One region of the Kitasatospora sp. NPDC059973 genome, then DNA from elsewhere that is predicted to be linked to it. Evidence: riboswitches for the same ligand, from Rfam matches in the RefSeq annotation. Region 1 holds a riboswitch; the other holds the start of a gene.
What was found. A riboswitch is a leader RNA that binds a small molecule or an ion and turns the genes downstream of it on or off. The one in region 1 is predicted to bind S-adenosylmethionine.

Region 1 (15,560 bases):
GCATCAGCTGGACGGACGGGTCGATGCCGCCGGTCCGGTACTGCTCGGCCGCCACCTCGGCCAGCCCGCCCTGAAGCTGGGTCATCTGGTCCTGGCCGCGAGCCACCTGGTCCTGGAGCTGGTCCGCCTGCTTGCGCAGCTGGTCCGCCCGCTCCTTGGCACCGTTGAACTTCTCGGTGGCCTGCTCGGCCTCCTCCTGCAGCTGGTCGACCTGCGCCTTCACGTCCTCCTTCTTGGGGGACGGGCTGGGCGCGGCGTGGGCGCTGACCTGGGCCGAGAGGGCGACCGCGGTCGCAGCGGCAGCGGTCAGCACGGTGACCCGTGCACGGCTCGACTGCTTGGGACGGCGGTGGGTGGCCAAGTGACCGGCTCCTTCTTCCAACGGACTCACCCGAACGAGTGAGAATCCGGAAAATAGGTTTGACGCCAGACCCTAGTGAAGATCCACGCTTTGCGCCACTCCCCCGATGGCGTGAACTCCCGCCCCCCGCCATGACTTCACGGGATCCACACATCCCCGCAAACCGGGCGCTGACCAGGCGTCATCTCCTGCCGGCCGGCCCCGGCCGAGCTCAGGGCCGGGCCAGTCGGTTCAGCAGCAGCACCGAGGCTACAGGGCGCGCGCCCGCCTTCCGCACGCCCTCCGCGACCTCCCGGTCGGTGGAGACCACCACCACCGGCCGGCCCTGCGGCTCGGCCCGCACCAGGCGGCGGATCAGTTCGTCGGCGGTCTCCCCGGTCCGGCTGAACCGCACCCGGACCCCGCGCGGCGGCGCCAGGATCACCGGCACGTCGAGGTCCTGGCCGTCGAACACGCAGGTCACCTCCGCCTGCGTGCGCTGGGCCAGCATCGCCAGCCCGCCCAGCAGCCGGATCCGCTGCTGCTCCAGCGGGAGCGCGGGGTAGCCGGTCTTGGTCACGTTGTAGCCGTCCACCACCAGGTGGACCTGCGGGATCGCCAGCAGCTGGTCCAGCAGCGCCGGGTCGTCCTCGGCCAGCCCGCGCCGCGCCACGTCGTTCGGCGAGGCCGAACCCGGCACCACCGCCTCGACCAGGTCGGCCGGGCGGATCTGGGAGACCGGCAGGGCCAGCTCCCGCTGGAGCCCCTGCGCCGACTGCAGCACGGTGTCCAGCAGCAGCCGCAGCCGCATGTCCTCGACGCTGCGCCCCTCGCGGGCCGAACGGCGGCCCTGCTCGGCGGCGTTCTCCAGCTCGGAGATCCGGTGCCGCAGCCGCCGCGCCTCGCTCTCGGCGGCGCCGCGCTCGACGCCCGTCTGCGCCTTCAGGGCCTCCAGCTCCCCGGTGACCCGGCGCGTCTCGGCCTGGGCCCGCCGGGTGTCGCTCTCCAGCGAACGCACCTTCTTGCGCAGCGACTCCACCTCCTTGCGGACGTCCTCCGACTCGGCCCGCTGCCGGTCCAGGTCCGCCCGGGCGGCGGCGCGCACCTCGGCCAGCTCCGCCTGCAGCTTCTCGGCCAGCCGGGCCGCCTCGGCCGCCGCGCCCTCGGCGCCGGCCCGCTCCGCCTCCTCGCCGGCCTCGACGACCAGGCGGCTCCAGCCCGCCGACCGGACCAGGTAGGCGGCGGCCGCCACGTCCATCGGATCGGCGGCGCCCGGCACGCTGCCCGACTCCAGCGCCCGGACCAGGTCCGGCTGCCCGAGCCGCAGCCGCTCCGCTATCCGCACCCGGAACGCCGGCTCGGACTCCAGCGCCGCGGCGAGCGCGGTGGCGGCGTACTTGGCCCGGCGCGCCGGGGTGAACTTGGCGTACGGGCGCAGCGTCTGCGGCAGCTCCGCGACCGGCAGCCCGCCGAGCGCGTCGGCGGCGAGGCCCACCACACGCCGGCGCACCCCCTCGGGCAGCGGCCGGTCGAGCTTCTCGGCCGCGCGGGCTGCCGCCGGCTCCTCACCGCCGGAGCCGCCGGCCTCCTCGCCGTCGACCTCCTCGGCGGGGGCGCCGGTGCCGGGCGCGGCGGCCTCGACCGCGTCCGGTGCCTGCGCGTCCACAGCGGGCTGCCGCCCCTGCGGCCCGGCGGGCTCCTGCGCTGCGTCCACCACGTCCTCGGCTCCGATCCTCGCCAGCGGGGTACGGCCGTCGGCCGTACCCCTGGTCGTCACGCTCCGTGCGCTCTGTCTGTATTGTCCCGCGCGGCGGACGGCCGTGCCGCGCACCGTCCACCGCGCGGGGCGGGCATCAAGCCTGCTCGGCGGCCTCGGCGCCCGGACGGGCCACCAGTTCGACCTGGTCCACCGCGTTGCACCAGCGGCAGCGCACCGACTCGATGGTCTCGCTGTGCACCTCGGTCTCCTCCACCTTGGACTCGCCGGCCAGGTCGAAGTGCAGGAACTCGGTCACCCGGGCGGTGCGGGTGACGTCGAAGCGGGTCAGGTTGCCGCACAGGGTGCAGCGCCAACGCGTCTCTGCGGTCAGGGCGGGGACGGTCATCGGGGGTCCTCTCGGGTGGTCCCTGGGTGGGCTCAGGCGCTCCCCCCGGAGCCCCGGCATCGGCGGCGGGAGGCGGGATTGCCCGCCCCAAGCCTATTGCCTGGGGCAACCACCCCGGCCACCGGTCACGGCGATCGCGGGGGTGGTCCACCTGCCGTACAGCGCGGTGTCGCCCGGGCCCGACGGAGGGATGCTTGGTCGCATGGCGATCCCGGTCCTCGACCACACCGGCGCGCGGGACGGCCCCCCGGCCGCGCCCGTCCCGGCCGTCAGCTACGCGCTGATCGCGCTGAACGTGCTGGTCTTCCTGCTCGGCCCGGCGGCCGGGCTCAACCCGCTGTACGGCCGCGGGCAGGACCGGGTCTGCGCGGAGCAGCGGTACGAGCAGCGCTGGGGCGCCGTCCCGGCCGAACTGCTGGCCGGACGGCCGCTGAGCGCCGAACAGGTGGCCGAGGCCCCCGACCCGGTGCCGGGCTGCCCGGCCGCCCCGACCCCCGGCAAGCACCCGGCGATGTCCGTCCTCAGCGGGCTCTTCGTCCACGCCGGCTGGCTGCACCTGCTGGGCAACCTGCTCTTCCTCCAGGTCTTCGGCCCCACCGTGGAGGCCCGCTTCGGCCGGGCCCGGTTCGCCCTCTTCTACCTGGCGGCCGGCTCGCTGGCCACCTACGGCTTCGCGCTGGCCGAGGCGCACTCGGCGGACTCCACCCGGGTCCTGATCGGCGCCTCGGGGGCGATCGCCGGCGTGCTCGGCGCCTACCTGCGCCTGCACCCGCGGGCCCGGGTGACCACCCTCGTCCCGCTGCTGCTCTTCCTGCCCCTGCGGTTCCCGGCCTGGCTGGTGCTCGGCCTCTGGTTCGCGCTCCAGTGGTGGTCGGTGCACTCGGCGGGGCCGGGCGTCGCCTACCTGGTCCACGTGATCGGCTTCTCGGCGGGGTTCCTGTACGCCTGCACGCTGGCCACCCGCCCCTCGCGACGGCCCCGCTGACGCCCGATACCCTGGCGGCACCTCACAAAGGAGCCCGAACAGTGATCACCGCCATCGTCCTGATCAAGACCAGCGTCGACCGCATCCCGGAGATCGCCGAGGCGATCGCGGCCATCGAGGGCGTCAGCGAGGTCTACTCGGTCACCGGCGGCTACGACCTGGTGGCGATGGTGCGGGTGCGCCGGCACGACGACCTGGCCGAGGTGATCCCCGGCCGGCTGAACAAGGTCCCGGGCGTGGCCCACACCGAGACCCAGATCGCCTTCCGCACCTACTCCCAGCACGACCTGGAGACCGCCTTCGCGCTCGGCCTGGGCGAGTAGCCTCCCCCGTTCAGCCCTCGCGCCGGGTGTCCGCGACGCAGCGGCCGCCCTCGTTGCGGTAGTTCCAGGCCGCGCCGTCCGTGACCAGCTCGCGGACGGCGGTCAGGAACCGGTCGATGTGCTCGTCCGGGGTACCCGCGCCGAAGCTGACCCGGATCGCGTTCAGGCTGCGCTCCCCCGGCAGCGACGCCTCCGGCGCACCGCACTCGGACGGCGCCACGTCCTCGTCGCCGAGCAGGGTGCGCACCAGCGGGTGCGCGCAGAACAGGCCGTCGCGCACCCCGATGCCGTACTCGGCGGAGAGCGCGGCCGAGAAGTGCGAGCTGTTCCAGCCCTGGACGACGAAGGAGAGCACGCCCACCCGGGCCGAGTCCGCGCCGAACAGGTTCAGCACCCGCACCTGCGGGACCTCCGCCAGCCCGGCCTTCAGCCGGGCGATCAGCTGCTGCTCGCGGGCCTCCAGCGCGTCGAAGCCGGCCTCGGTCAGGGCCCGGCAGGCCGAGGCGATGGAGTAGACGCCGATCACGTTCGGCGAGCCGGCCTCGTGCCGGGCCGGGCCGGTGTGCCACTGCACGGCCACCGAGCCGTCGGCCTCCCGGGCGACCGTGCGGGTGGCGCCGCCGCCGGCCAGGTACGGCTCGGCCGCGTCCAGCCAGTCGGCCCGGCCGGCCAGCACCCCGGCGCCGAACGGCGCGTAGATCTTGTGGCCCGAGAAGGCGATCCAGTCCACGCCCAGCTCGCGCACCGAGACCCGGTGGTGCGGGGCGAGCTGCGCGGCGTCCAGCACCACCCGGGCGCCGTGCCGGTGGGCGGTCTCGGTGAGCTCGGCGACCGGCCAGAGCTCGCCGGTGACGTTCGAGGCGCCGGTGACGCAGAGCAGCTTGGGGCCCTCGGGGGCCTCGGCCAGCGCGGCGTCCAGCGCGGCGACGGCCTCGGCGTGCGAGCGCGGGGCGCGCAGGTAGGTGACGCTCAGCCCGGCGTGGCGCCAGGGCAGCAGCGAGGCGTGGTGCTCGGTCTCGAAGGCGAAGACCCGGGTGCCGGCCGGGACGGCGCCCGCCAGCAGGTTCAGCGAGTCGGTGGTGGCCCGGGTGAAGACCACCTGGTCGCCCTCGCGCAGGTCGAGGAAGTCCGCGACGGTCCGGCGGCTCTGCTCGAAGAGGTCGGTGGAGAGCTGGGAGAGGTAGCCGGCGCCCCGGTGCACGCTGCCGTAGTAGGGGGCGTAGGCGGCGACGTCGTCCCAGACCCGCTGCAGCGCCGGGGAGCTGGCGGCGTAGTCGAGCGCGGCGTAGGTGACCTTGTCACCGTTGACCAGCGGGACCTCGACGTCGTGGCCGAGGACGGGGAGCGGGGCGCAGATCTCGGTGGCGACGGACATGGGGGTGCACTCCTTCGACGGGTAAGGACCCCGGAGGTGCGTGTCAGCCGGCGTCCGCGCTTGTCACGCGGACGGTTCGCCGCGAGACCCGGTCCTCACCCAGGGCACCCCGCCACGGACGGAGGGTTGCCGGACAGCCAGCTGGGGCTTGACGCTGTCACTCATGACCTGGCGAAGACTCTAGGTCGCGTCCGCCGAGTGGTCAAACAGGGGTCCGCCATCCGGACAGCGGTCCACCGCCGGGGCCCGGCGACGGCCCCGCCGGACGCGCGAAGGGCCCGCGGGGAGGCATCCCCCCGCGGGCCCGACCGCCGCTTCACACCCGGGTGGTGGCCTCCGACCAGCGCCGCAGCAGATCCTGCGCGGCGCCCGAGTCGATGGCCGCCGCGGCCCGCTCCATCCCGGCCGCCAGCTGCTCGGCGAGCGGCGCGTCGGTGAGGTCCAGCGCCACCAGCGCCGTCGCCGTGTTCATCAGGACGGCGTCCCGCACCGCCCCGCGCTCCCCGGCCAGCAGCCGGCGCGCGACGTCCGCGTTGAACGCCGGGTCCCCGCCGCGCAGCGCCTCGATGTCCACCAGCCGGACGCCGACGTCGCGCGGGTCGAAGGAGGTCTCGGTGACCTCGCCGTCGCGCACGATCCAGACCCGGGAGGTGGTGGTGACGGTCAGCTCGTCCAGGCCGTCGTCGCCGCGGAAGACCAGCGCGGTGGACCCCCGGCGGGCCAGCACCCCGGCGATCAGCGAGGCCAGCCGGGTGTCGAAGCAGCCGATCGCGTGCGCGGTGACCTTGGCCGGGTTGGTCAGCGGGCCGAGGGTGTTGAAGGCGGTCGGCACCCCGAGCCCGCTGCGGGCCGGGGCGGTGTGCCGCATCGCGGGGTGGAACCTGGCCGCGAAGCAGAAGGTCAGTCCGACCTCCTCGGCCACCTCGGCGACCCGCCGGGCCGAGAGGTCCAGGTTGACGCCGAGCTTCTCCAGCACGTCCGAGGAGCCGCTCGCCGAGGAGGCCGCCCGGTTGCCGTGCTTGACCACCTTGGCACCGGCCGCCGCGGCGACGATCGCCGACATGGTCGAGATGTTGACGGTCTTCGCCCGGTCGCCGCCGGTGCCCACGATGTCGACCGCCGGGCCGGGGATGGAGAGCGGTTCGGCGTGCGCGTACATCGAGTCCACCAGGCCGACGATCTCGTCCACCGTCTCGCCCTTGGCCCGCAGGGCGACCATGAAGCCGGCCATCTGCACCGCGGAGGCCTCGCCGCTCATGATCCGGTCCATCGCCCAGGCGGTGTCCGCCCGGTCGAGGTCCTCGCCCCGCAGCAGCGCCGACAGGATGTCCGGCCAGGTGCGGACCACCTGCACGGGGTCCTTGCCGCCGTTCGCAGGGTTCACGTTCACCATGGCTGACTCCAGCTCTTGTCGGTTCCCCGAGGGGTTCCCCGTAAGGATGGAGCCAGCCTATCGAGCGGCGGGACGCCTCCGCCCCGCCGTCGCCTTCACTTCTCTCCCACTGAGACGCGGTCCTACCGGGCGGCCGGCGCCCGCTTCGCCAGCCGGGCCCGGAGCAGCGTGGCGGCCGCCTCGGCCAGCGCCACCGGGTCCACCGGGTGGGAGATGGCCGCGTCGGCCCGGCTCCAGGCGGCCAGCCAGGAGTCCTGCGGCCGGCCGATCACCACCAGCACCGGCGGGCAGCCGTAGATCTCGTCCTTCAACTGCCGGGCGAGCCCGAGGCCGCCGGCCGGGACCGCCTCGCCGTCCAGCACGCAGAGGTCCACGCCCCCCTTCTCCAGCGCCTTCAGCACCGCGGGGGTCGTCGCGCACTCCAGGTAGGTCAGCTCCGGCAGATCCTCCGCGGGCCGGCGGCCGAGGGCCGTCAGCACCTGCTCGCGGGTGTTGCGGTCGTGGCTGTAGACGAGAACGGTCAGCGTCTCGTCGGTGGTGTACGCCATGGGCCCTGCTCCCTCAAGTGTGATCCGGACCACGTTCGTCTCAACCCGGATGCTACTCCCGATCACCGCCCGCCGAGCCACTCCCGCGCGATCCATCTCAAGCCGCCGCGCCCACGACTCACCCGCCCGGAGGACAGGCCGTCACCCCCGCAGTCGCGGTCCACCCGTACGGCCGACCCGAGGGCCTTTCCCTTACTCCCGGCGGACCCCGAACGAGTGGAGCGACACGCTGGGCATCAGGGTCGAAGATGCCTTCGAAGAACCGTCAGAAAAGGGACACGCCCCTGCTCAGCCGCCATCCGGGCGTCCCGGCGGGCCCCACCGGGGCATACCGCACGCACCGGACACTCCGAGGGACACCCCCCGGCGTGAAGACGGAATAAGGGACCGACATAATGTCCGTCGTGGCGACAGCAACAGCAGTAGAAACCGGGCACGCGCACGGATCGGTCAACCGGCCGAACATGGTCAGCGTCGGAACGATCGTCTGGCTCAGTTCCGAGTTGATGTTCTTCGCGGCCCTCTTCGCGATGTACTTCACGCTCCGCTCCGTCAAGGGAGCCGAGTTCTGGAGCGAGAAGGCGCACGCCCTCAACGTGCCCTTCTCCTCGGTCAACACCACGATCCTGGTGCTCTCCTCTCTCACCTGCCAGCTCGGCGTGTTCGCGGCCGAGCGCGGGGACGTGAAGAAGCTCCGCTCGTGGTTCGTCATCACCTTCGTGATGGGCGCGATCTTCATCGGCGGCCAGATCTTCGAGTACACCGAGCTGGTCAAGAAGGACGGCCTCTCGCTGTCCTCCGACCCGTACGGCACGGTGTTCTACCTGACCACCGGCTTCCACGGTATGCACGTGACGGGTGGTCTGATCGCCTTCCTGCTGGTCCTCGGACGGACGTACGCAGCCAAGCGCTTCACGCACGAGCAGGCCACCGCCGCCATCGTGGTGTCGTACTACTGGCACTTCGTCGACGTCGTGTGGATCGGCCTGTTCGCGACCATCTACCTGATCAAGTAACCAGCTGATCAGGTCGCTGGCCACCGGCTCCGGGTCCCGCCCTCACCGGCGACGGCCCGATTTGCCGGTGCCTACGCTCCCAACCGACCGACCGCGCGCGCAGCCCTAGACAGGCAGCCTCGTGCCGGCCAGACCGGCCGCCGGGTGCACCCACCAGTCGACCAGATCCTGACACCGGGGTTATTCCGTGAAAAAGCTCTCCGCACGACGGCGCCACCCATTGGCGGCGCTGGTCGTCCTACTTCTCGCCCTGGCGGCAACCGGGGGGCTGTACGCCGCGTTCGCGCCCGCCGACAAGGCGCAGGCCGACGTCGCCGCGCAGTCGCTCGCGATCGATGAGGGCAAGAAGCTCTTCGCCGTGGGCTGCTCCTCCTGCCACGGCCTGAACGGCCAGGGCAGCAGCGACGGTCCGAGCCTGGTCGGCGTCGGCTCAGCCGCGGTCGACTTCCAGGTCGGCACCGGCCGCATGCCGGCCCAGCAGCCCGGCGCCCAGGTGCCGAGCAAGAAGAACATCTACTCGCAGGCGGAGATCGACCAGCTCGCCGCCTTCGTGGCTTCGCTCGGCCCCGGCCCGGTCATCCCGACCGAGGAGCAGTACACCTCGACCAACCCCGAGGACCTCTCCAAGGGTGGCGAGCTGTTCCGCACCAACTGCGCCCAGTGCCACAACTTCGCCGGCCAGGGCGGTGCCCTGACCCAGGGCAAGTACGCCCCGTCGCTGGAGGGAGTGGACGCCAAGCACATCTACGAGGCCATGCAGACCGGCCCGCAGAACATGCCGTCGTTCCCGGACACCACCATGCCCGAGGAGCAGAAGAAGCAGATCGTGGCCTTCGTCCGCCACACCACCAACGATGAGCCGAACCCCGGCGGTCTCACGCTCGGCAGCCTCGGTCCGGTGACCGAGGGCCTGTTCGGCTGGATCTTCGGTCTCGGCACGCTCATCGCGGTCGCGATCTGGGTCGCCGCCCACACCACCAAGGCCAAGAAGTCATGAGCCACGACATGTCAGAAGAGAAGCTCCCGGAGTCACACGGCTCCGCCGGACACCACGAGGTGGCCGCCCACGGCGATCCGTTCGCCGACCCGGGCCTGCCGGCCCACCAACCGCGTCGCACCGACATCGACGAGCGGGCCGCCCAGCGGGCCGAGCGCCAGGTCTCGCTGATGTTCGTGGTCTCGATGCTCGCCACCGTGGGCTTCATCGCCTCCTACGTGGCCATCGACCCGGACAAGATCGTCTACATCTTCCCGCTGGGCCACGTCAGCGCGCTGAACTTCGCGCTGGGCATGACCCTGGGCGTCGCGCTGTTCTGCATCGGCGCGGGTGCGGTCCACTGGGCCCGCACCCTGATGTCGGACCACGAGATCCCGGCCGAGCGTCACCCGATCGAGGCCGACGACGAGGTCCGCGCGGACGTCATCGAGCAGTTCAGGACCGGCGCCGCCGAGTCCGGCTTCGGCCGCCGCAAGATGATCCGCAACACCCTCATCGGTTCGATGGCCCTGGTGCCGCTGTCCGGCGTCGTGCTGCTGCGCGACCTGGGCCCGCTGCCCGAGGACAAGCTGGAGCACACCGGCTGGCGCGAGGCCACCGATGTGAAGCCGCTGCAGCTGATCAACATGAACACCAACCAGCCGATGAAGGCCGAGGACGTCATCGTCGGCTCGCTGACCTTCGCCATGCCGGAGGGTCTCAGCACGCACGACGAGGACTTCCAGCAGCAGATCGCCAAGGACGCCCTGATGCTGGTGCGCATCGCACCGGAGGACATCAAGGACACCGAGTCCCGGGAGAAGGGCTTCGAGGGCATCCTCGCCTACTCCAAGATCTGCACCCACGTCGGCTGCCCGATCAGCCTGTACGAGCAGCAGACCCACCACGCGCTCTGCCCCTGCCACCAGTCGACCTTCGACCTGGCGGACGGCGCGCGCGTCATCTTCGGCCCGGCCGGCCACCCGCTGCCGCAGCTGAAGATCACCACTGACGAGAAGGGCTTCCTGGTCGCCACCGGCGACTTCGACGAGCCCGTCGGCCCGAGCTACTGGGAGCGTGCTCGATGAGTAGCGCGAGCAGCACCACCTCCGGTGCCGCCAAGCCCGCCGGCAGCACGCGTGCCAAGCCCGCCAACAAGTGGGAGCAGGCTGCTGACTGGACGGACGGCCGGCTGGGGATCTACTCCCTCGCCAAGGCCAACCTGCGGAAGATCTTCCCGGACCACTGGTCCTTCATGCTGGGCGAGATCTGCCTCTACACCTTCGTCATCATCATCCTGACGGGCGTGTACCTGACGCTGTTCTTCAAGCCCAGCATGGGCGAGGTCATCTACGACGGCTCGTACATCCCGCTCAAGGGCATCCCGATGTCCGAGGCGTACGCGTCGACGGTGGACATCAGCTTCGAGGTCCGCGGCGGCCTGCTGGTCCGCCAGATCCACCACTGGGCCGCGCTGGTCTTCGTGGCCGCGATGCTCGTGCACATGATGCGCGTGTTCTTCACCGGCGCGTTCCGCAAGCCGCGTGAGATCAACTGGGTCTTCGGCTTCCTGCTGCTGGTCCTGGGCATGTTCGACGGCTTCTTCGGCTACTCGCTGCCCGACGACCTGCTCTCGGGCACCGGTATCCGCTTCATGGAAGGCGCGATCCTCGCCGTCCCGCTGGTGGGCACCTACATCCAGATGTTCCTCTTCGGCGGCGAGTTCCCCGGCCACGACATCGTGCCGCGGTTCTTCACCATCCACGTGCTGCTGATCCCCGGCATCATGCTCGGCCTGCTGGTCGCGCACCTGATCCTGGTCTTCTACCACAAGCACACCCAGTGGGCGGGCCCGGGCAAGACCGAGAAGAACGTCGTCGGCATGCCGCTGATGCCGGTCTACATGGCCAAGGCCGGTGGCTTCTTCTTCCTGGTCTTCGGTCTCATCGCCGCCGTCTCGGCGATCGCCACGATCAACCCGATCTGGGCGTACGGCCCGTACCGCCCCGACCAGGTGTCCACGGACGCCCAGCCGGACTGGTACATGGGCTTCTCCGAGGGCCTGATCCGCGTCATGCCGGGCTGGGAGATCGGCCTGTGGGGCCACACCCTGAACCTGGGTGTCTTCGTCCCGCTGATGATCTTCCCGCTGGTCCTGGTCGCGATCGCGGTCTACCCGTTCATCGAGTCCTGGGTCACCGGCGACAAGCGCGAGCACCACATCCTGGACCGCCCGCGCAACGCGCCGGTCCGCACCGCGCTGGGCGCCGCCTGGATCAGCCTGTACCTGGTGCTGCTGGTCGGTGGTGGCAACGACCTGTTCGCCACCCACCTGCACCTGTCGATCAACGACATCACGTACTTCGTCCGCGTGGGCTTCTTCGTGGTGCCGGTGCTGACCTTCATCGCCACCAAGCGCTGGTGCCTCGGCCTCCAGCGCCGGGACAAGGAGAAGGTGCTGCACGGCCGCGAGACGGGCGTCATCAAGCGCCTGCCGCACGGCGAGTTCATCGAGGTGCACGCCCAGCTGCCGCAGGCCGACCTGCACAAGCTCACCTCGCACGAGCAGCCGCCCGTGTTCGAGCTGCCGGCCGAGACGGACGAGAACGGCGTGGCCGCCAAGGCCGGGCTGATCCCCCGTACCCGGGCGAAGCTCTCCCGCGGCTTCTACGGCGAGGGCAGCCGGATCCCGAAGCCGACCGCCGAGGAGCACCACGAGATCACCAGCGGCCACGGCCACCACTGATCCCGTACGCATCCCCCGCGTCACCCCCGAGGGCCGCCGACCAGAGTTCTTCCTGGTCGGCGGCCCTCGGGCTTTCCCGTCCGCCCCACCGTCAGGAGCCCCCGTGGAGCTGTCCGTCGACCCCGCCGCCGCCACGCCCCCGTACGAGCAGATCCGGGAGCAGATCGCCGAGCGCGCCCGCACCGGTGACCTGCCGACCGGGCTGCGGCTGCCCACCGTCCGGGCCCTGGCCGAGCAGCTCGGGCTGGCGGCCGGGACGGTGGCGCGGGCCTACCGCGAGCTGGAGACCGACGGGGTGGTGGAGACGCACGGCCGGCGCGGCACCCTGATCGCCGCCACCGGGGACACCGCGCACCGGCTGGCCGCCGCCGCGGCCACCGAGTACGCCGAGCGGGTCCGGCGGCTCGGCGTGCCGGAGGCGGACGCCCTGGCGGCCGTGGCGACGGCGCTGCGGCTGGCCCGCCGGGAGCCCGGCCGGGAGGGCTGAGCGGCCCGGGCCGGGGCCGGGAGGGGCGTCAGAGCTCCGGGCGGATCATCCCGGTGGCGGGGGCCCGGGAGGCCGGCGGCGTGGTGCTGACGGGCTGTCCGAGGGCGCTGTGCTTGACCCAGTCGGTCCAGGCGATGTTCCAGTCCCCGAAGCCGTTGCCGAACGACTCCATGCTCGGACCCTGGCTGTTGACCACCGTGACCAGGTCGCCGATCCGGGTGTTCTGGTAGAACCACTTCGCGTTCTCGGTGCTCATGCCGGTACAGCCGTGGCTGACGTTCGCCACCCCCTGCGAGCCCACCGACCAGGGCGCGGCGTGCACGTACTCGCCGCTCCAGGTCACCCGGGTGGCCCACTCGACGTTGAGGTCGTAGGCCTCCGAGCTGCCGGCGGCTATGCCGATCGTCTCGCCGCTCATCCGCACCTGGCGCTCCTGTCCGAGCACCACCTTGACGCCGTTGCGGGTGTCGAAGCCGGGCTTGCCGGTGGTCACGGGTATCGTCCGGACCACCTCGCCGCCACGCGTCAGGGTGAGTTCGTGGGTGGCGGCGTCCACCACCGACTCCACCCGCTCGCCGATCCGCAGGGCCAGCGCGGCGCGGTCGCCGCCGTAGAGGCCGTCCGCGATCCGGCTGCCGGTGCCGTCGTAGACCAGGCTGACGGTGGTGCCGGTCGGCCAGTACTCCTCCGGCCGGAAGTGCAGGTTCTTGTCGTCCACCCAGTACCAGCCGCCGGTGACGGCGGGCTGCGAGGTGACGGCCAGGGCGCGCTCGACCTCCTGGCGGGCCTGCGGGTCCTTCACCGCCTCCGAGAGCTGGACGGTGAGCGGCTGGCCGACGCCGTAGAGGCCGGTGCCGGAGGAGTCCGGGCCGAGCTTGGCGGTGAGCAGGCGCTGGCCCGCCACCGTGCTGAAGCCGGCGGTGGTCTCGCCGCGACCGCCCTTGCCGTCGTCGGCGGCGATCCTGACGGTGTAGGCGGTGGCCGCCTTGAGGCGCCCGGTGGTCTGCCAGCTGAGCTGGTCCGCCGAGAGCTGTCCGGCCACCACCCGGCCGTCCGGACCGACCACCGTGACGTCGGTGAGCCGGCTGCCGGGTACCGCCGTCACCGTCACCGGCTGGGACGGATCCACCGTCCCGGTCGCCGAGAGGTGCACCAGCGGGGCCGCGTCGACCCGGTGGACGGCGCCCGGGGCGTCGTCCTCACCGGACGAGCAGGCGGCCAGTGGGGCCAGTACGACGAGAGCCAGCGAGATGCTGCCGATACCTGCGGTTCCGCGCCTGTCGGCCATGACCGCCTCCGAGGGTTCGCACGATTGATCAGATCGTAGGAACGTGAAGCGGCGGAGCGACATCCGAGCGACCCCCCGTTCGCCCAGGGGGGTGAGGCCGTCACTCCGGGGACGCAAAAGGGCCGGGCATCCTTTGCGGAATGCCCGGCCCTGTGCGAGGGAGACCTACTGGTTCTGGTTCTCGCCCCGGTAGAACTCGAAGACCCAGCCGAACAGGCCGATCAGGATGATCGGGATCGACCAGTACAGCAGCCACCAACCGAAGATCACGCCCATGAACGCGAGCGCGCCACCGATCGCCAGCGAGAGCGGCTGCCAGCTGTGCGGGGCGAAGAAGCCCAGCTCGCCGGCGTCGTCCGCGACCTCGGCCTCGGGGTTGTCACCAGCGCCGCTGTCCACCCGGCGGGCGGTGAAGGCGAGGTAGTACCCGATGAAGGCGCAGAGGGCGAAGGCGAGGAACAGCGCGGTGGTACCGGCGGCCTCCACCCCGAGGTCGGAGTGGTTGGTCCAGACGCCGTAGGTGATCGCCATCGCGAGCGTGAAGACCGCGAGGCCCAGGAAGATCTTGCCCTGTTCCTTCATCAGGCGTCGCCTTCCTTCTTGCCCTTGCCCAGCTGCGGGACGTCGTACTTGGCCGGGGTCACACCGGCGAGGTGCTTGGCCGGCTCACCGTGGTTCTCCAGGTAGTCCAGCGCGGCGATCTCCGGGTAGTGGAGGTCGAAGGCCGGCGATTCGGAGCGGATCCGGGGCAGCGTGAGGAAGTTGTGCCGCGGCGGCGGGCAGGAGGTCGCCCACTCCAGCGAGCGGCCGTAGCCCCACGGGTCGTCCACCTCGACCTTCTCGCCGTACTTGGCCGTCTTCCAGACGTTGTACAGGAACGGCAGGATCGACAGGCCGAGCAGGAACGAGCCGATGGTCGAGACGGTGTTCAGCGTGGTGAAGCCGTCCGCGGCCAGGTAGTCGGCGTAGCGGCGGGGCATGCCCTCCGCGCCGAGCCAGTGCTGCACCAGGAAGGTGGTGTGGAAGCCGATGAAGAGCGTCCAGAAGGTCATCTTGCCGAGGCGCTCGTCCAGCATCTTGCCGGTCATCTTCGGCCACCAGAAGTGGAAGCCGGCGAACATCGCGAAGACGACGGTGCCGAAGACCACGTAGTGGAAGTGGGCGACGACGAAGTACGAGTCCGAGACGTGGAAGTCGATCGGCGGGGAGGCGAGCAGGACACCCGTCAGACCACCGAAGAGGAAGGTGACCAGGAAGCCGACCGTCCAGAGCATCGGGGTCTCGAAGCTCAGCGAGCCCTTCCACATGGTGCCGACCCAGTTGAAGAACTTCACACCGGTCGGGACCGCGATCAGGAAGGTCATGAAGGAGAAGAACGGCAGCAGCACCTGGCCGGTGACGTACATGTGGTGGGCCCACACCGTCACGGACAGACCGGCGATCGCGATGGTGGCCGCGATCAGGCCGGAGTAGCCGAACATCGGCTTGCGGCTGAAGACCGGGATGATCTCCGACACGATGCCGAAGAACGGCAGCGCGATGATGTACACCTCGGGGTGGCCGAAGAACCAGAAGAGGTGCTGCCAGAGCAGCGCCCCGCCGTTGGCCGGGTCGAAGACGTGTGCCCCGAATTTGCGGTCCGCCTCCAGGGCGAACAGCGCGGCGGCCAGGACCGGGAAGGCCAGCAGGACCAGCACGGCGGTCAGCAGGACGTTCCAGACGAAGATCGACATCCGGAACATCGTCATGCCGGGCGCGCGCATGCAGATGATCGTGGTGATGAAGTTGACCGCGCCGAGGATGGTGCCGAAGCCGGAGAAGGCCAGGCCCATGATCCACATGTCGGCGCCGATGCCCGGCGAGCGGACGGCGTCCGACAGCGGGGAGTAGGCGAACCAGCCGAAGTCGGCCGCACCCTGCGGGGTGACGAAGCCGGCCACCGCGATGGTCGAGCCGAACAGGTACAGCCAGTACGCGA
Region 2 (15,560 bases), on a different contig from region 1:
GTCGCCGGAGCCGGAGCCGTTCGTCACTTCGAGCGGCCGGTCGTACATGGCCTTGACCAGTTGGATGTCCGGCTCGGTGAGCAGCGGGCCGATGATGCCGGAGACGAAGGCGGGGTCGAAGGAGCGCAGGTCGGCGTCGACGAAGCAGACGATCTCGCCGCTGGTGACCAGCAGCGAGCGCCAGAGCACCTCGCCCTTGCCGGGGGAGGCGGGCAGCCGGGGCAGGATGTCGTCGCGGTGGACGACCCGGGCGCCGGCCTCGGCGGCCGCGGCGGCGGTGCCGTCGACGGAGCCGGAGTCGACGACGACGAGTTCGTCGACGAGGGGCAGGCGCTCCATCAGCTCGCGGCGCACGGTGCGGACGATGTCGCCGACGGTGGCCTCCTCGTCCAGGGCGGGCAGCACCACGCTGACGGTGCCGGCCCGACCCGCCGCCTGCTTGGCCGCCAGCAGGGCGCCCACCGGGCGGTCGGCCGCGCTCCAGGAGCGGCGGCGCAGCCAGGACGCCGCCTTCGGGAGGAGCGCGGGTGTCGGTTCGGCGGGCACGGAACTCTCCTCGACGGGTCGGGGTGGGACGGGGCATCTCGCGTGGCGGACGGTCCCGTTCAGGGTTGACGCCTTCGGATACAGTCTTCGTACAGCGATCGGACCTTCGCACGCCGGGGTCGCCGCTGAGCAGGACCACAACTTCACAGAGCTCATCCAGAGGGACTGAGGGAACGGCCCGTTGACGTCCCGGCAACCTTCTCGCACGGCTGGCCTCCGGCCCCGGCGGGACAGGTGCCAATTCCGGCCTGTGGCGCGCCCGCGTCACGGGGAAGATGAGGAGAGAGGCCTCCGCCATCATGGCTATCGACACCGCCGCAGCCGCCCCCGCGACCGTTGATCTCGGTCCCGCCGTCGCACTGTCCTGTCGGGAGTGCGGTACCCGGTTCCCGCTCGGTCCCAGCTTCGCCTGCCTGGAGTGCTTCGGGCCGCTGGAGATCGCCTACGACTTCGGGAGCGAGGGCGCGGAGGAGCTCCGCAAGCGGATCGAGGCCGGTCCGGCGTCGATCTGGCGCTACGCCCCGCTGCTGCCCGTCCCGGCCGACGTGGCCGACAAGCCGAACCTCAACCCGGGGTGGACCCCGCTGGTGAAGGCGGACAACCTGGGCCGCGAGCTCGGGTTCACCGCCCAGCTGCACGTCAAGGACGACTCCGGCAACCCGACGCACTCCTTCAAGGACCGGGTGGTCGCCTGCGCGATCGAGGCGGCCCGCGCGTTCCGCTTCACGACCCTCTCCTGCTCCTCGACCGGCAACCTGGCCGGCGCGGTGGGCGCGGCGGCGGCCCGGGCCGGGTTCAAGTCCTGCGTGTTCATCCCGCACGACCTGGAGCAGGGCAAGGTCGTCATGGCCGGTGTCTACGGCGGCGAGCTGGTCGGCATCGAGGGCAACTACGACGACGTGAACCGCTTCTGCTCGGAGCTGATCGGCGACCCGGCCGGTGAGGGCTGGGGCTTCGTCAACGTCAACCTGCGCCCGTACTACGGCGAGGGCTCCAAGACGCTGGCGTACGAGATCTGCGAGCAGCTCGGCTGGCGGCTGCCGGAGCAGATCGTCATCCCGATCGCCTCGGGCTCGCAGCTGACGAAGATCGACAAGGGCCTGCAGGAGCTGATCAAGCTGGGCCTGGTCGAGGACCGGCCCTACCGGATCTTCGGCGCCCAGGCGGCGGGCTGCTCGCCGGTGTCGGCGGCCTTCAAGGCCGGCCAGGACGTGATCCGGCCGGTCAAGCCGGACACCATCGCCAAGTCGCTGGCGATCGGCAACCCGGCCGACGGCCCCTACGTGCTGGACATCGCCCGGCGCACCGGCGGGGCGGTCGAGGACGTCACCGACGCCGAGGTGGTCGCCGCGATCAAGCTGCTGGCCCGGACCGAGGGCATCTTCGCCGAGACCGCGGGCGGGGTGACCGTCGGCGTGCTGAAGAAGCTGGTCGAGACCGGACAGCTGGATCCGGCCAAGGAGACCGTCGCGATCAACACCGGTGACGGCCTGAAGACGCTGGACGCCGTCTCCGACTCCGGGATGACCACCGTCATCCGCCCGACGCTGGCCTCGTTCCGCGACGCCGGCCTCGCGTCCGCCTGACCCGTCCGCAGCCCCCGCAGCCCGTACCGGCCGCCCGGCCGCACCGCCCGAGGAGATCCCCCATGAGCGCCACCGTCCGCATCCCGACCATCCTGCGCACCTACACCGGCGGCGCCGCCGAGGTGGCCGCCGAGGGCGCCACCCTGGGCGACGTCATCGCCGACCTGGAGCGGAACCACGCCGGGATCGCCGCCCGGATCCTGGACGACGCCGGCAAGCTGCGCCGGTTCGTCAACGTCTACGTCAACGACGACGACGTCCGGTTCGCCGAGGGCCTGGCCACCGAGATCAAGGACGGCGCGAGCGTTTCGATCATTCCCGCGGTGGCCGGCGGCTGCTGATCCGCCCCTTTCCGACCAGGCCTTTCACCGGCCGACCCGTTTTCGACCGGGCCGCCCGTGCGCACGGAATTCCGATCTCCGTACGCGCGGGCGGCCCGCCGCATTCCGGCGGGAATATTTCGCGGTCCGGGGGAGTAGAGTGTGGCTCGTCCGGGAAGAGGGCCGCCCCACCCCCCTCGCGCCGGTACTCGAACTCCGTCCGCGCCCGTACCGCCGGTGTCTGTCCGGCCGCTGAGACCGGCGCCGGGGCCGTGACCGTGAAACATGTCAGGCCGATGTCAGAATTCTCGAAGGCATTTGAGTAATTCGTCCGCTATGTCCGGCGTGAAATGCCGATTTCCTCCCGCTTTGGTCTGGCCTGTCCCCTGGCGGACCTAGGGAATTCCCAGCGGTTGACCCTGTTGCAGAGGGCGTCGATCCGGATACATTCAGCCGCGGTCGACGCAATCACCCGCTCACCGGAGGCCTTCCGGTGGTCTCCGCGGACGATTGTGGCGTGCACGGCTGCGCCCAGGGGGGGTTCCCCGGGCCGGCCTCAAACCAGACCCGGGCCCGCGACCTGCGGGCGCGTGAAGGGCCAGCACAGCACTAGGGGAGTTCGGAATGGCTCAGGGCACCGTCAAGTGGTTCAACGCGGAGAAGGGCTACGGCTTCATCGCGGTCGACGGTGGTGCGGACGTCTTCGTCCACTACAGCGCGATCCAGATGGACGGCTACCGCACCCTTGAGGAGGGCCAGCGGGTCGAGTTCGAGATCTCTCAGGGGCAGAAGGGCCCGCAGGCGGACATGGTCCGCGCCGCGGTCTGACCTTTCCGACCCCAGGAGTTCGGCTCGGCCCATTCGGCTGGTGCGCCTCTTGCTTCACGACGGGCCCGTACGACACATGTCGTACGGGCCCGTCGGCATGTCCGGCGGGGGCCCGCGCGGCGTCCGGCGCGGGGGTGCCGGACACCCCGGCGGCGGCCCGGCGGCGGCCCGCCGGGGGCTCGTCGGGGGCTCGCCGACGGCGGCCGCAGGGGGCGGACGCGGCTCGCGGGTTGGGCGATTGGGCTTGCACTCGCCTACCCGGAGTGCTAATCATTGGCGTTAGCACTCACAGTGTGAGAGTGACAGCGGACTGGGTCGGTGAGGCCCCCGGGAGCGGTAGGGGAAAGGACCCCCGCACACCAGGGCCGTCCGTCGCGGGCACCCCTTGGTCCGAGCAGTCGACCGTGTCCCGGAGGACCACTTCTGATGGCCAAGATCATCGCCTTTGATGAGGAAGCTCGCCGCGGCCTTGAGCGTGGCATGAACCAGCTCGCCGACGCGGTGAAGGTCACGCTCGGCCCCAAGGGCCGCAACGTCGTGCTGGAGAAGAAGTGGGGCGCCCCCACGATCACCAACGACGGTGTCTCCATCGCCAAGGAGATCGAGCTCGAGGACCCCTACGAGAAGATCGGCGCGGAGCTCGTCAAGGAGGTCGCCAAGAAGACCGACGACGTCGCGGGTGACGGCACCACCACCGCCACCGTGCTGGCCCAGGCGCTCGTTCGCGAGGGTCTGCGCAACGTCGCCGCCGGCGCCAACCCGATGGCCCTGAAGCGCGGTATCGAGAAGGCCGTCCAGGCCGTCTCGGACCAGCTGCTGGCCCAGGCCAAGGACGTGGAGACCAAGGAGCAGATCGCCTCCACCGCCTCCATCTCGGCCGCCGACACCCAGATCGGCGAGCTCATCGCCGAGGCCATGGACAAGGTCGGCAAGGAAGGCGTCATCACCGTCGAGGAGAGCAACACCTTCGGTCTGGAGCTCGAGCTCACCGAGGGCATGCGCTTCGACAAGGGCTACATCTCCGCCTACTTCGCCACCGACCTGGAGCGGATGGAGGCGACGTTCGAGGACCCGTACATCCTCATCGCCAACTCCAAGATCGGCTCGGTCAAGGACCTGCTCCCGCTGCTGGAGAAGGTCATGCAGAGCGGCAAGCCGCTCGTCATCATCGCCGAGGACGTCGAGGGCGAGGCCCTGTCGACCCTGGTCGTGAACAAGATCCGCGGCACCTTCAAGTCCGTCGCCGTCAAGGCCCCGGGCTTCGGCGACCGCCGCAAGGCCATGCTCGGCGACATCGCCATCCTCACCGGTGGCACCGTGATCTCCGAGGAGGTCGGCCTCAAGCTGGAGAACGCCGGCGTCGACCTGCTGGGCACCGCCCGCAAGGTGGTCATCACCAAGGACGAGACCACCATCGTCGACGGTGGCGGCGACAGCGACCAGGTCGCCGGCCGCGTGAACCAGATCCGTGCCGAGATCGAGAACAGCGACTCGGACTACGACCGCGAGAAGCTCCAGGAGCGCCTCGCCAAGCTGGCCGGCGGCGTGGCCGTCATCAAGGCCGGCGCGGCCACCGAGGTGGAGCTCAAGGAGCGCAAGCACCGCATCGAGGACGCCGTCCGCAACGCGAAGGCCGCCGTCGAGGAGGGCATCGTCGCCGGTGGTGGCGTCGCGCTGCTGCAGGCCGGTGTCGCGTTCGACAAGCTGGAGCTGGAGGGCGACGAGGCCACCGGTGCCAACATCGTCCGCGTGGCGCTGGAGGCCCCGATCAAGCAGATCGCGACCAACGCCGGCCTTGAGGGCGGTGTCGTGGTGGAGAAGGTGCGCAACCTCCCCGCCGGTCACGGCCTGAACGCCGCCACCAACACCTACGTCGACCTCATCGCCGAGGGCATCATCGACCCGGCGAAGGTCACCCGTTCCGCGCTGCAGAACGCCGCCTCCATCGCGGCGCTCTTCCTCACCACCGAGGCCGTCATCGCCGACAAGCCGGAGAAGGCCGCCGCGGCCGCCGGCGGCGGCATGCCGGGCGGTGACATGGACTTCTGATCCCCTCCGGGATCGGTCGTTTCCCGATCGCACGGGCGGTTCCCCTCGGGGAGCCGCCCGTGCGGCGTTGTGTCCGGCGCCGTTTTGGGACAATGGACGGATGGCTGCCACCGCTGATGACATCGAGACCGCCCTGCACAACGCGCGGGCGCTGATCCTGGCCGACCTGACCGCGCGGGACGTGGCGGACGCCGCCGTGGTGTCGCTGGTCGAGGACGCCGTGACGCACCGCCGGTGGTGGCTCGAGCAGTGGCCGGACGGCGCCGAGTACGTGCTCGGGCTGGTCGCCCAGGACGTCCAGGACGCACTGCTGGAGGCCTACGGCCGCTGGCCGCTCTGCACCTCGTGCGCGGCCGACGGGGACCCGCACGCGCTGGGCGTCGAGCCCGAGCTGGGGCCGGAGCCGCACTGGGTCTGCGGCAAGGCGGGGGCGGTGGTGGCGCCCGTCGGCCGGCTCGACGGCTGATCCTGCCCCGGCCCGGTTCCGGCGCTCCGTGCGCCGGGCCGGGCCTTCGCGCGTCCTGGGCGGACCCGGCCGCTCAGTGAGTGATCGAGTCGGCGCGTCAGCCTTCGAGCCGGTCGAGTTCGGCCGCCAGGTTGGCCCGGGCGGCGGCGTCGAAGCGCTCGCGGGCGAGGGGCGTGCGGTAGAGCGCGGGCAGGGCCAGGAGCCGGCGCAGGATGTCGGCCCGCCCGGCGCGGAAGTCCGGCTCCGGGACGAAGGCGTACTCCTCGCGCACCGCGGCCGCGTAGGCGGCGTACGCCCGCGGGTCGCCGCCGAGGACGGCGAGGTCCGCGTCGCAGAGCACCTCGCCGTCCCGGTCGCCGGGCTCGGGGCGGTGCGAGACGGTGAGCCGGACCAGACGGGCCACCTCGGCGGTCCGCGGTCCGGACAGGCCCGCCTCGGTGAGCGCCCGGACGGCGAGGGCGGCGCTGCGCTCCTCGTTCTCGGAGCGGTCCGGGCGGTAGACGGCGTCGTGGAACCAGGCGGCCAGCCGGACGGTGTCCGGGTCCCCGGCGTGCGCGGCGAGCACGTCCACGTGGCCGAGCACCGCCCGCAGGTGGGCGGTGGTGTGGTAGCGGCGCTGCGGTTCGGCCCAGCGGCCCAGCAGGTCGCGGCCGTACGGCGCGGGGTCGGCGGCGGCGCCGCAGCGGCGCAGCAGGGCGGTCCAGTCGGCGAGCAGGTCGGCCGGGACGGGGGCGGCGGGCTGGTTCGGCATGGGCTCATTCTGGCGGGTGCCGGTCGCGGCACGGGCGGAGTCCGGCGGGTCCACTGGACGCATATGTAGTTTGACGATATATGTAGTCCTATGACAGAACGAGCCATGCAGGAGCCGACGCTGCTTCTGCTCACCGCGCTGGCCGACGCGCCCAGACACGGCTACGCGCTCATCCAGGAGGTCGCCGCGATCTCCGACGGCCGGGTGAAGATGCGCACCGGCACCCTCTACGGCGCGCTCGACCGGCTGCTCCAGCAGGGCCTGATCGAGGTCGCCGCCGAGGAGGTCGTGGACGGCCGGGCCCGGCGCAGCTACGCGCTGACGCCGGCCGGCCGCGGCGCGCTGGCGGCCGAGGCGGGGCGGCTGCGGGCCGTCGCCTCCGAGGCCGAGCGCCGGCTCTCCGCCGTGCTCTCGATGGTCAGGGGGGTCTTCGCGTGAGCATGCAGACCATCGACCGGCCGGTCGCCCTGCGGGCGGCGCTCCAGCTCTACCCGGCCCGCTACCGCCGCGAGCGCGGCGAGGAGCTGGCCGCGGTCTTCGCCGACACCACGGCGGAGGCGGACCGGCCCACCCTGCTGCGGGAGGCGCTGGACCTCGCCGCCTACGGCCTGCGGATGCGCGCCCGGCTGACCTCGGCCTCGGCGGCCGGGCGGCTGCTGGCGCTGGCGGTTCCGCTGGTGGCCGGCACCGCCGCGGGGGCCGCCCTCTACCCGTGGGTCAGCGACCCCGACCTGATCGCCTGGCGGATCCAGGGGGCGCACTCCTCGGTCCTGCTGGCGCTGAACGTGTTCGCGCTGCCGGTGGCCTCGCTGCTGCTGGCGGTGGCCGCGGTGCTGGGGCACTGGACGGCGGCCCGGGTCCTGTCGGTCGCGGTGATCGGTGCCGGTCTGCTGAACCTGGCCGACTCCGTCCTGAGCGTGGAGTTCGTCGACTGGTGGTGGTTCTCCTACAGCTCCACCTCCGCGCTGCCGTTCGTGCTGTCCGGTCTGCTGGTGCTCGCCGCGCCGGGGGACCTGCTGGGCCGGCCGACCTGGCGGACCGCGGCCCTGGTGCCGCTGGGCGCGGTCGGGGGTCTGCTGGTGGTCAGCGCCCAGGGCGGCTGGGACACCCGGTACCTGATGAACGACCCGTGGGCCGCCCTGCTGCTGGCGGTTCCGCTGCTGCTGGTGTGCGCCGCGGCGCGCGGTTGGCTGGTGCCGGCGGCGATCGGGCTGGCGGTGCTGCCGCTGACCCTCTCGTTCAGCCTGTTCAGCCTCTGGGAGTCGGCCGGTGGGATCTGGAACCTGTTGGGGGTCGGCGCGGTCGGCGCGGCGTTCGTGGCGGTGGCCGGGATCGGCTGGCGGGGTATCGAGGGTCTGCGCCGCTCGGCTCTGTGACCGATCGGCCGTACGGGCCTCGCCGGGCGCCTCGCGATGTGGCAGGCTGTCTGATATGTCTAGACCAATTTTCGAAGTCATCGCGCTGACGCCCCAGGACGCCCAGGCCGCCGAGTCGGGCGGCGCCGACCGGCTCGAACTGGTCACGGACATGGCCGCCGACGGGCTCACCCCGTCGGTCGAGGACTTCGCCAAGATCCGGGCCGCCGTGGAGCTGCCGCTGCGCGTCATGCTGCGCGTCCGGGACGGCTTCGCGCCGGGCGACCTGGACGAGCTGGTGGCCCGGGCCGCCGCGCTGCGGGCCGAGGGCGCCGACGAGTTCGTCTTCGGCTTCCTGACGGCCGACGGCGCCGTCGACCTCGCCGCCACCGAGGCCGTCGCCGACGCGGTGGCGGGCTGCCGCTGGACGTTCCACCGGGCGATCGACCACAGCGCCGACCGGGCCGCCCTCCGGGCGGCCCTCGGCGCGCTGCCCGGGCTGGACACCTACCTCACCTCGGGCGCGGTGGCCGGGGTGGACGCGGGCCGGGAGGTGCTGCTGGCCGAGCTGGCCAGGGCCGGCGAGCCGGGGTACGGGCAGCGGATCCTGATCGGCGGCGGCCTGCGGGCCGAACACCTGCCCGGTTTGCGGGCGGCGGGCTTCGACGGCTTCCACGTCGGCGGAGCGGTGCGGGTCGCCGGGTGGCAGTCCCCCGTGGACGCCTCCAAGGTCGCCGAGTGGCGGTCCCTGATCGATGGCTGAGCGTGAGAGCGCCGACAGTTGAGCGATCGGCGGTCCGCGACTCGACGCGCGAAGGGGACCGGCGGATACCGCCGGTCCCCTTCGCGCGTCCCGGGCCCGGCGCGGTCAGCCCAGCCGGTCGGGCAGCGGCTCGGCGTGCAGCACCGTCAGCCCGGAGACGGCACGGGTCAGCGCCACGTACAGGCGGCGCAGGCCGGTCCGCTCGTCCGGCTCGCCGGCGACCACCGCGGCCGGCTCGTCCAGCACCACGTAGTCGTACTCCAGACCCTTGGCCAGCGAGGCCGGGACGAGGGTCAGCCGGGCCTCGGCGCTGGTCTCGGCGCCGGGGGAGAGGAACGGCAGGCCGGCCGCCGTCAGTGCCGCGGCGAGCAGCGGGACGCGCGCGTCGGCGGCGATCAGACCGGTCGAGCCCTCGTGCTCCAGGGCCCGGTGGCAGGCCTCGACGACCGCCTTCTCCAGCCCGTCGGCCGGGACGCGGGTGATCGTCAGCGAGCCGGGCGCCGCGCGCACGGATGTCGCGGGGGCGAGACCGGGGGCGATCGCGGGCAGCAGCCGGGAGGCGTAGGCGATGACCTCCTCGGGGACGCGGAAGCCCTTGGTCAGCTCCTCGATGTGGGCGGCCGGCTTGCCCAGGTGGTGCAGCGCGTCCGGCCAGCTCGCCGTCGCCCAGGGGGTGGTGCCCTGGGCGAGGTCGCCGAGGACGGTCGCCGAGCCGGTGGTGCAGCGGCGGCCGACGGCGCGGTACTGCATCGGGGAGAGGTCCTGGGCCTCGTCCAGCACCACGTGGCCGAGCGAGGGCGTGCGCTGGACCAGGTCGGTGGCCTCGTCCACCAGGACGGCGTCGGCCGGCGTCCAGCGGGCGGTCCGCACCGAGCGGCCGGGCTTGGACCAGAGCACCGTGCGCTGCTCCTCGGGGGTGAGGACGCCCTCCGCGCACCGCGCCAGGAACTCCGGGTCGGAGAGCAGCCGGTGCACCAGCCTGGCCGGATCGACCGGCGGCCAGCACTCCTTGACCGTCGCCTTCACCGCCGCGTTGCGGGCCACCGCGTCCTGCACCCGGTCGTCCGGCGCCTCGCCGCCCTGCTCCATCTTCAGCAGCACGGCGTGCGCGATCCGCTGGGGCAGGGCCTCCCGGGCCGCGCCGTAGCGGATGTCGCGGGCGGTCAGCTCCTCGACGATCTCGGCGAGCTCGTACACCGGCACGCGCCAGCGGCGGGAGCCGCGGACCACCACGCAGGGCTCGGTGGGCGCGGTGATGCCCGAACGCACGGCCCGGCGCAGCACCTCGGCCATCCGGGCGTCGCCCTTCAGCCGGGCCGCCTCGGCGGTGTCCTCGCCGCGCACCTCCACGTGCGCCACCAGCTGCTGCACGGTGGCCTGGGCCACCTCCAGCTCGCCGAGGGCGGGCAGCACCTGCTCGATGTAGGAGAGGAAGGCGTTGTTGGGGCCGATCACCAGGGTGCCCGTGCGGGCGAGCCGCTCGCGGTGCGCGTACAGCAGGTAGGCCACGCGGTGCAGGCCGACGGCGGTCTTCCCGGTGCCGGGGGCGCCCTGGACGCAGACCGTGCCGGTGATGTCGGCGCGGACGATCTCGTCCTGCTCGGGCTGGATGGTGGCGACGATGTCGCGCATCGGGCCGACGCGGGGCTTCTCGATCTCGGCGGCGAGCAGCGCGGAGGAGGTGTCCGTCTCGGCCGGGTCGGTGAGGTGCTCGTCCTCGTAGGCGGTCAGCTCGCCGCCGGTGTAGCCGAAGCGGCGGCGGCGCTCGACGTCCATCGGCGCGGTGCGGCTGGCCCGGTAGAACGGCTGGGAGACCGGCGCGCGCCAGTCGATCACCATCGGGTCGCCGTCGTGGTCGTGGACGTGGCGGCGGCCGATGTAGAAGTTCTCGCCGCCGGAGCCCTCGGAGAGGTCCTCGCTGATCGCGTGCAGGTAGTCGAGGCGGCCGAAGAACAGCGGGGTGTGCGAGAGGTCGGCCAGGGCGGCGATCCGGGCCTCGATCTGGTTCTGGAGCACGACGGCGGTGACCCAGGTGCCGGTCACGTCGCTGATGTCCAGGGACTCGACGTCCTCGCGCATCGCACGCAGCGCGGCCCGGGAGGCGGCCAGGTGGTCGCGTTCGCGCTGGAGGGGGTCGGTGGTGGGGGTGGCGGGCACAGCGAACCTTCCCGGCTGCCCCGGAGACGGGCGCAGCGGATCGTTGGAGCTCACGGTGGATACAGCCGACCGTCCCTCCTTGCCCGGCGACGGGCAGGAGGGGCCCATCCGTGCGGTCGGCGCCTCCCCCGGCTGCCTGCGCGACTCAGCAGGTACCACGGTTCGGGAGGGGGCAGACGAGTGATCCTAGACCCGGCGGCCTCGGGGTTCCACCCCGTTCCCCCCTCCGGGGCCCTCAGGGCCTGCGTACACCTGGAGGACGACCTACGTCCTGCCCGGTACGGCCTTTGGGGTGATGTGCTTCGGGCGGGCGGAAACTACCGTGGAACACATGAGCACCGTACACATCACGGCGCCGCGAGTGCCGTCCCAGAAGTCCGCCCCCGCCCGCCCGGCCGGGGCCACCGCCGCGGTCGGCCCCGGACACCGCCGCTCCCCGCTGACCACGGCCGTCCGCAACGTCGGCATCGCGCTCGACACCGCCGCGCGCGTGGTCTTCCTCGGGCGCGACGGCGTCAAGTACTGAGCGCCGCCGGGATCTACAGCACGTCGTCCGCGTCGATGATGCGGTAGGCGTAGCCCTGCTCCGCCAGGAAGCGCTGGCGGTGGGCGGCGAAGTCCTGGTCGACGGTGTCGCGGGCCACCACCGAGTAGAAGTGCGCCGAGTGCCCGTCCGCCTTGGGGCGCAGGACGCGGCCGAGCCGCTGGGCCTCCTCCTGGCGGGAGCCGAAGGTCCCGGAGACCTGGATGGCGACGGTCGCCTCGGGCAGGTCGATGGAGAAGTTGGCGACCTTGGAGACGACCAGGACGCTGATCTCCTTGGTGCGGAAGGCCTCGAAGAGCTTCTCCCGCTGGGCGTTGCTGGTCTCGCCCTTGATCACCGGGGCGTCCAGCACCTCGCCGAGCTCGTCGAGCTGGTCGATGTACTGGCCGATGATCAGGGTCTGGTCCTTCTCGTGCTTCTTCACCAGCGCCTCCACCACCCGGCGCTTGGTCGCCGTGGTGGCGCAGAACCGGTAGCGCTCCTCGGGCTCGGCGGTCGCGTAGGAGAGCCGCTCGGAGTCGGTGAGGGTGACCCGGACCTCGCAGCAGTCGGCGGGCGCGATGTAGCCCTGCGCCTCGATCTCCTTCCAGGGCGCGTCGAAGCGCTTGGGGCCGATGAGCGAGAAGACGTCGCCCTCGCGCCCGTCCTCGCGGACCAGGGTGGCGGTCAGGCCGAGCCGGCGGCGGGCCTGGAGGTCGGCGGTGAACTTGAAGACCGGCGCGGGCAGCAGGTGGACCTCGTCGTAGACGACCAGGCCCCAGTTGCGGGCGTCGAAGAGTTCGAGGTGGGCGTAGACGCCCTTCCGCTTGGTGGTCATCACCTGGTAGGTGGCGATGGTGACCGGGCGGATCTCCTTGCGCGTCCCGCTGTACTCGCCGATCTCGTCCTCGGTGAGCGAGGTGCGCTTGACCAGCTCGTGCTTCCACTGCCGCGCCGAGACGGTGTTGGTGACCAGGATCAGGGTGGTCGACTTGGCCTCGGCCATCGCCGCCGCGCCGACCAGCGTCTTGCCGGCGCCGCAGGGCAGCACGACCACGCCCGAGCCGCCGTGCCAGAACCCCTCGACGGCCTGGGCCTGGTAGGGGCGCAGCTGCCAGCCGTTCTGGTCCAGCTCGATCGGGTGCGCCTCGCCGTCCACGTACCCGGCGAAGTCCTCGGCGGGCCAGCCGAGTTTGAGCAGGACCTGCTTGATCTGGCCGCGCTCGGAGGGGTGCACGACGACGGTGTCCGGATCGATCCGGGCGCCGACCAGCGGGGCGATCTTCTTGGAGCGCAGCACCTCCTCCAGCACCGGCCGGTCGGTGGTGGAGAGCACCAGCCCGTGGACGGGGTGCTTGGTGAGCTTGAGCCGGCCGTAGCGGGCCATCGTGTCGGCCACGTCCACCAGCAGCGCGTGCGGCACCGGGTAGCGGGAGAAGTTGACCAGGGCGTCGACCACCTGCTCGGCGTCGTGCCCGGCGGCACGGGCGTTCCACAGCCCGAGCGGGGTCACCCGGTAGGTGTGCACGTGCTCGGGCGCGCGCTCCAGCTCGGCGAACGGCGCGATGGCGCGACGGCAGTCGGAGGCCCTGGGGTGGTCGATCTCCAGAAGAAGAGTTTTGTCGCTCTGGACGATGAGCGGTCCGTCGTTCACGCGGGGAAGCCCTCCACTGGCTGACAGGTCTGCAGGGACGCAGACCCTCCAGTGTCGCGCATTCCGCCGCGAACCCGGAGGGCTACTTCCACTCGTGCACGGTGACCTTGCCGGTGCCGCTGCCGTCGGTGTCGTACTCGAAGAGTCCGACGGTGTCGTTGAGCTGGGCGAAGGACTCGGACTGGCTCTCGAAGAAGATCGCGCCGCGCCACGCCATGGCGCCGCCGGGGCCGGTGAAGCGGCCGATGCCGCTGCCGTGCCAGCTGTAGCCCTCGCCGCGCTCGCTCATGCCCACGCCCTGGCCCTCGCCGAACAGCGTGCCGTCCGAGCGAAGCTGCGACTCGTAGGTGGCGAACTCCCTGACCCCGACGCCGAGGACGTCGCCGGTCGCCTCGAACGAGACCTCGACCACGGGATGGATGCCGTCCGTGGTGGCCAGCACCCGCCGGCCGGTGTCCCTGGTGGTCTGCGTGACTATCCGGTTGCCGAGCACGATGACTCCCTTCGCGAGCCCCCACCTTCCGGAGTACGCCGGGTGCGACCGGCTCGTCAACCGCGGGCAGTGACCGGTGGACCGGTCGGTCGTTGTGCGGGGCATGAACAAGTCGAAGCGCGCCCTCACCGCCCTCGCCCTCCTCGGTTCGGCCTTCGCCGCGACCGCCTCCTCCGCCGGCTCGGCGCACGCCCTCGCGGGCATCGGCGAGGGCCCGGGCGGGCTGATGGCCGCCCCCGCCTTCCTGCTCGCGGACACCGTCGGCGGCGGCAGCCTGCCGGTCGGCCAGGGGGACATCGCGGCCATGGCCGACAAGGCGATGCAGGAGAAGGCGAAGGAGCAGGCCGCCAAGCAGGGGCACTGACCGCCGGTCGCCGGGCGGTTGCCCCGGGAGGGCGCTACTCCTCCAGCTCGGCCACGCCGGTGATCCGGTGCAGGGCGAACGTGCGGAGTTCGTCCGCGTGGTGGTCGAAGGCGGTGACGAAGCCGCCCTCGACCTTGACCGGGTCGATGATGCGCTGGCTGGCGATCCCCTCGGCGTTCAGGTAGCCGATCCACATCCGCTCGCCGAGCAGGACGGCGGTCTGGAGCGAGGCGAGGGTCTCGGCCGCCGCCGTGCGGGGGAGCCGGCGCGGGTCGGGGGCCGGCTCCCGGCGGACGGCGGTGGCGGCGCGGTCGCCGGCCCGGATCGCCTTGATGGCGGCGGCGAGCAGGACGTCGTCGGGCGTCGGAGGACCGTCCGGTACCGGTACGGGGGCCGCGCGCGGCGGGGTGCGGTGGCTGTCCGGGCGGGTGATCAGGACGTCGCCCTCGGCGGACTCGGCCGCGGGCGCGTAGCCCATGGTGCGCAGGGTGGCCAGCAGGACGTCCGGCGCGGCCTGGGAGGCCAGGACCGTCGGGGCGAGCAGGCGCAGCCGCAGGTCGACGGAGCGCCGGTCGGCCAGCACCTCGCCCAGCAGCGCCGGGTCGTCGCAGCGCAGGTACGAGGAGGCGGCGCCGACCCGCAGGATGCCGTGCCGCCGGGCCACGTCGTCGATCAGGTAGCTGAGCGGCTGCGGGACGGGCGTGCGGGAGTGCTGGTCCAGGAAGGCCTGGAGGTCGGCGGCGCTGCGGCCGGCGTCGAGGGCGCGGCGGACCGACTCGGGGGTGAACCGGTAGACGGTCGCGCCGCCCTTGGACTCGATGTCGGCGCAGAGCGCGAGCGCCTGGGCGAGCGGGGTGAGCAGCGGGCCGGGCGCGATCGCGGTGAGGTCCGGCTGGAGGATCACGTGGTCCAGCGGCCGCGGCAGCAGCGGGGCGAGCACCTCGGCCGGGTCGGCCTCGGCGGTGAGCAGCGCGCGGCCGGGGGAGGCCAGTGCGCCGCGGCCGGTGATGCCGAGCAGTTCGGCCTCGGCGAGGGTCCAGCCGACGAGGTCGTCCCGGAGGTCGCGCCCCGGACCGGCGGCCGGGTGCGCCCCGGCGCCGCCGTGCGGCCCGTCGGCGGCGGGCCGGGCGGTGACCGGTCCGCCGCGCAGCGGGCGCTGCCACCGCAGGGTGGGCAGCAGTTCGTCGGCGGTGGCGGGGGTGCCGGGCGGCAGCTCGGCGAGCAGGGCCAGGGCGGCCCGGCGCACCGACGGGGCCAGGGTGCGGTCGAGTTCGGGGCCGAGGGCGGCGCGCGGCTTGCCCTTGCCGTCCGGGGTGCCGGTGAGGGCCGGGACGCGGGTGGCGGTGAGCCAGCCGGCGGCCAGGGCGGCCCAGCGGTCGGCGGTGTCCTGCTGGAGCCAGCCGTCGTACGCCGGGGTGGGGGACCAGCGCTCGTCGGCCTCGCCGTCCGGGGCCAGCAGGCCCGCCGTGTAGGCGAGTTCGAGCCAGAACGCGGTCTGCTGCTCGGTGCTCTCCAGGGTCTGGGCGGTGCGCTTGAGGTCGCGGACGCCGAGGCCGCCGGCGCGCAGGGTCGGCGGCGGGTTGAGGCCCCAGAGGTCGAGCAGCTCCTCGACGGTCCGGACGGCGGTGTACGCCTGCCCGGCGGCGGCGCCGTCCACAGCCTGGGGATCGCGCGCGGCGGCGGCCGGGGCCGGTTCGGGCTGGAC

Region 2: it holds a riboswitch for S-adenosylmethionine, as region 1 does, so the genes downstream of both, thrC (threonine synthase) here and ACFWA9_RS24870 (aminotransferase class V-fold PLP-dependent enzyme) in region 1, are expected to answer to the same signal.

Annotation. Positions count from the first base shown of each region.
Region 1 covers NZ_JBHWUI010000098.1:5,387-20,946, reverse strand. The annotation lists gene ACFWA9_RS24895 (NlpC/P60 family protein) at 1-361, opposite strand, end outside; gene ACFWA9_RS24890 (NYN domain-containing protein) at 573-2,117, opposite strand; gene ACFWA9_RS24885 (hypothetical protein) at 2,194-2,445, opposite strand; gene ACFWA9_RS24880 (rhomboid family intramembrane serine protease) at 2,648-3,430, shown strand; gene ACFWA9_RS24875 (Lrp/AsnC ligand binding domain-containing protein) at 3,472-3,753, shown strand; gene ACFWA9_RS24870 (aminotransferase class V-fold PLP-dependent enzyme) at 3,764-5,128, opposite strand; SAM riboswitch class IV at 5,180-5,297, opposite strand; gene trpD (anthranilate phosphoribosyltransferase) at 5,445-6,521, opposite strand; gene ACFWA9_RS24860 (hypothetical protein) at 6,644-7,069, opposite strand; gene ACFWA9_RS24855 (heme-copper oxidase subunit III) at 7,465-8,085, shown strand; gene ACFWA9_RS24850 (c-type cytochrome) at 8,273-9,082, shown strand; gene ACFWA9_RS24845 (Rieske 2Fe-2S domain-containing protein) at 9,079-10,149, shown strand; gene ACFWA9_RS24840 (ubiquinol-cytochrome c reductase cytochrome b subunit) at 10,146-11,807, shown strand; gene ACFWA9_RS24835 (GntR family transcriptional regulator) at 11,911-12,294, shown strand; gene ACFWA9_RS24830 (Ig-like domain-containing protein) at 12,323-13,582, opposite strand; gene ACFWA9_RS24825 (cytochrome c oxidase subunit 4) at 13,748-14,164, opposite strand; gene ctaD (cytochrome c oxidase subunit I) at 14,164-15,560, opposite strand, start outside.
Region 2 covers NZ_JBHWUI010000107.1:2,070-17,629, forward strand. The annotation lists gene ACFWA9_RS26015 (glucosyl-3-phosphoglycerate synthase) at 1-546, opposite strand, end outside; SAM riboswitch class I at 696-828, shown strand; gene thrC (threonine synthase) at 846-2,132, shown strand; gene ACFWA9_RS26025 (ubiquitin-like small modifier protein 1) at 2,195-2,473, shown strand; gene ACFWA9_RS26030 (cold-shock protein) at 3,077-3,280, shown strand; gene groL (chaperonin GroEL) at 3,707-5,329, shown strand; gene ACFWA9_RS26040 (hypothetical protein) at 5,430-5,795, shown strand; gene ACFWA9_RS26045 (hypothetical protein) at 5,893-6,546, opposite strand; gene ACFWA9_RS26050 (PadR family transcriptional regulator) at 6,637-6,984, shown strand; gene ACFWA9_RS26055 (hypothetical protein) at 6,981-7,922, shown strand; gene ACFWA9_RS26060 (copper homeostasis protein CutC) at 7,978-8,664, shown strand; gene ACFWA9_RS26065 (HelD family protein) at 8,770-10,929, opposite strand; gene ACFWA9_RS26070 (hypothetical protein) at 11,153-11,347, shown strand; gene ACFWA9_RS26075 (DNA repair helicase XPB) at 11,361-12,998, opposite strand; gene ACFWA9_RS26080 (hypothetical protein) at 13,081-13,491, opposite strand; gene ACFWA9_RS26085 (hypothetical protein) at 13,595-13,855, shown strand; gene ACFWA9_RS26090 (helicase-associated domain-containing protein) at 13,890-15,560, opposite strand, start outside.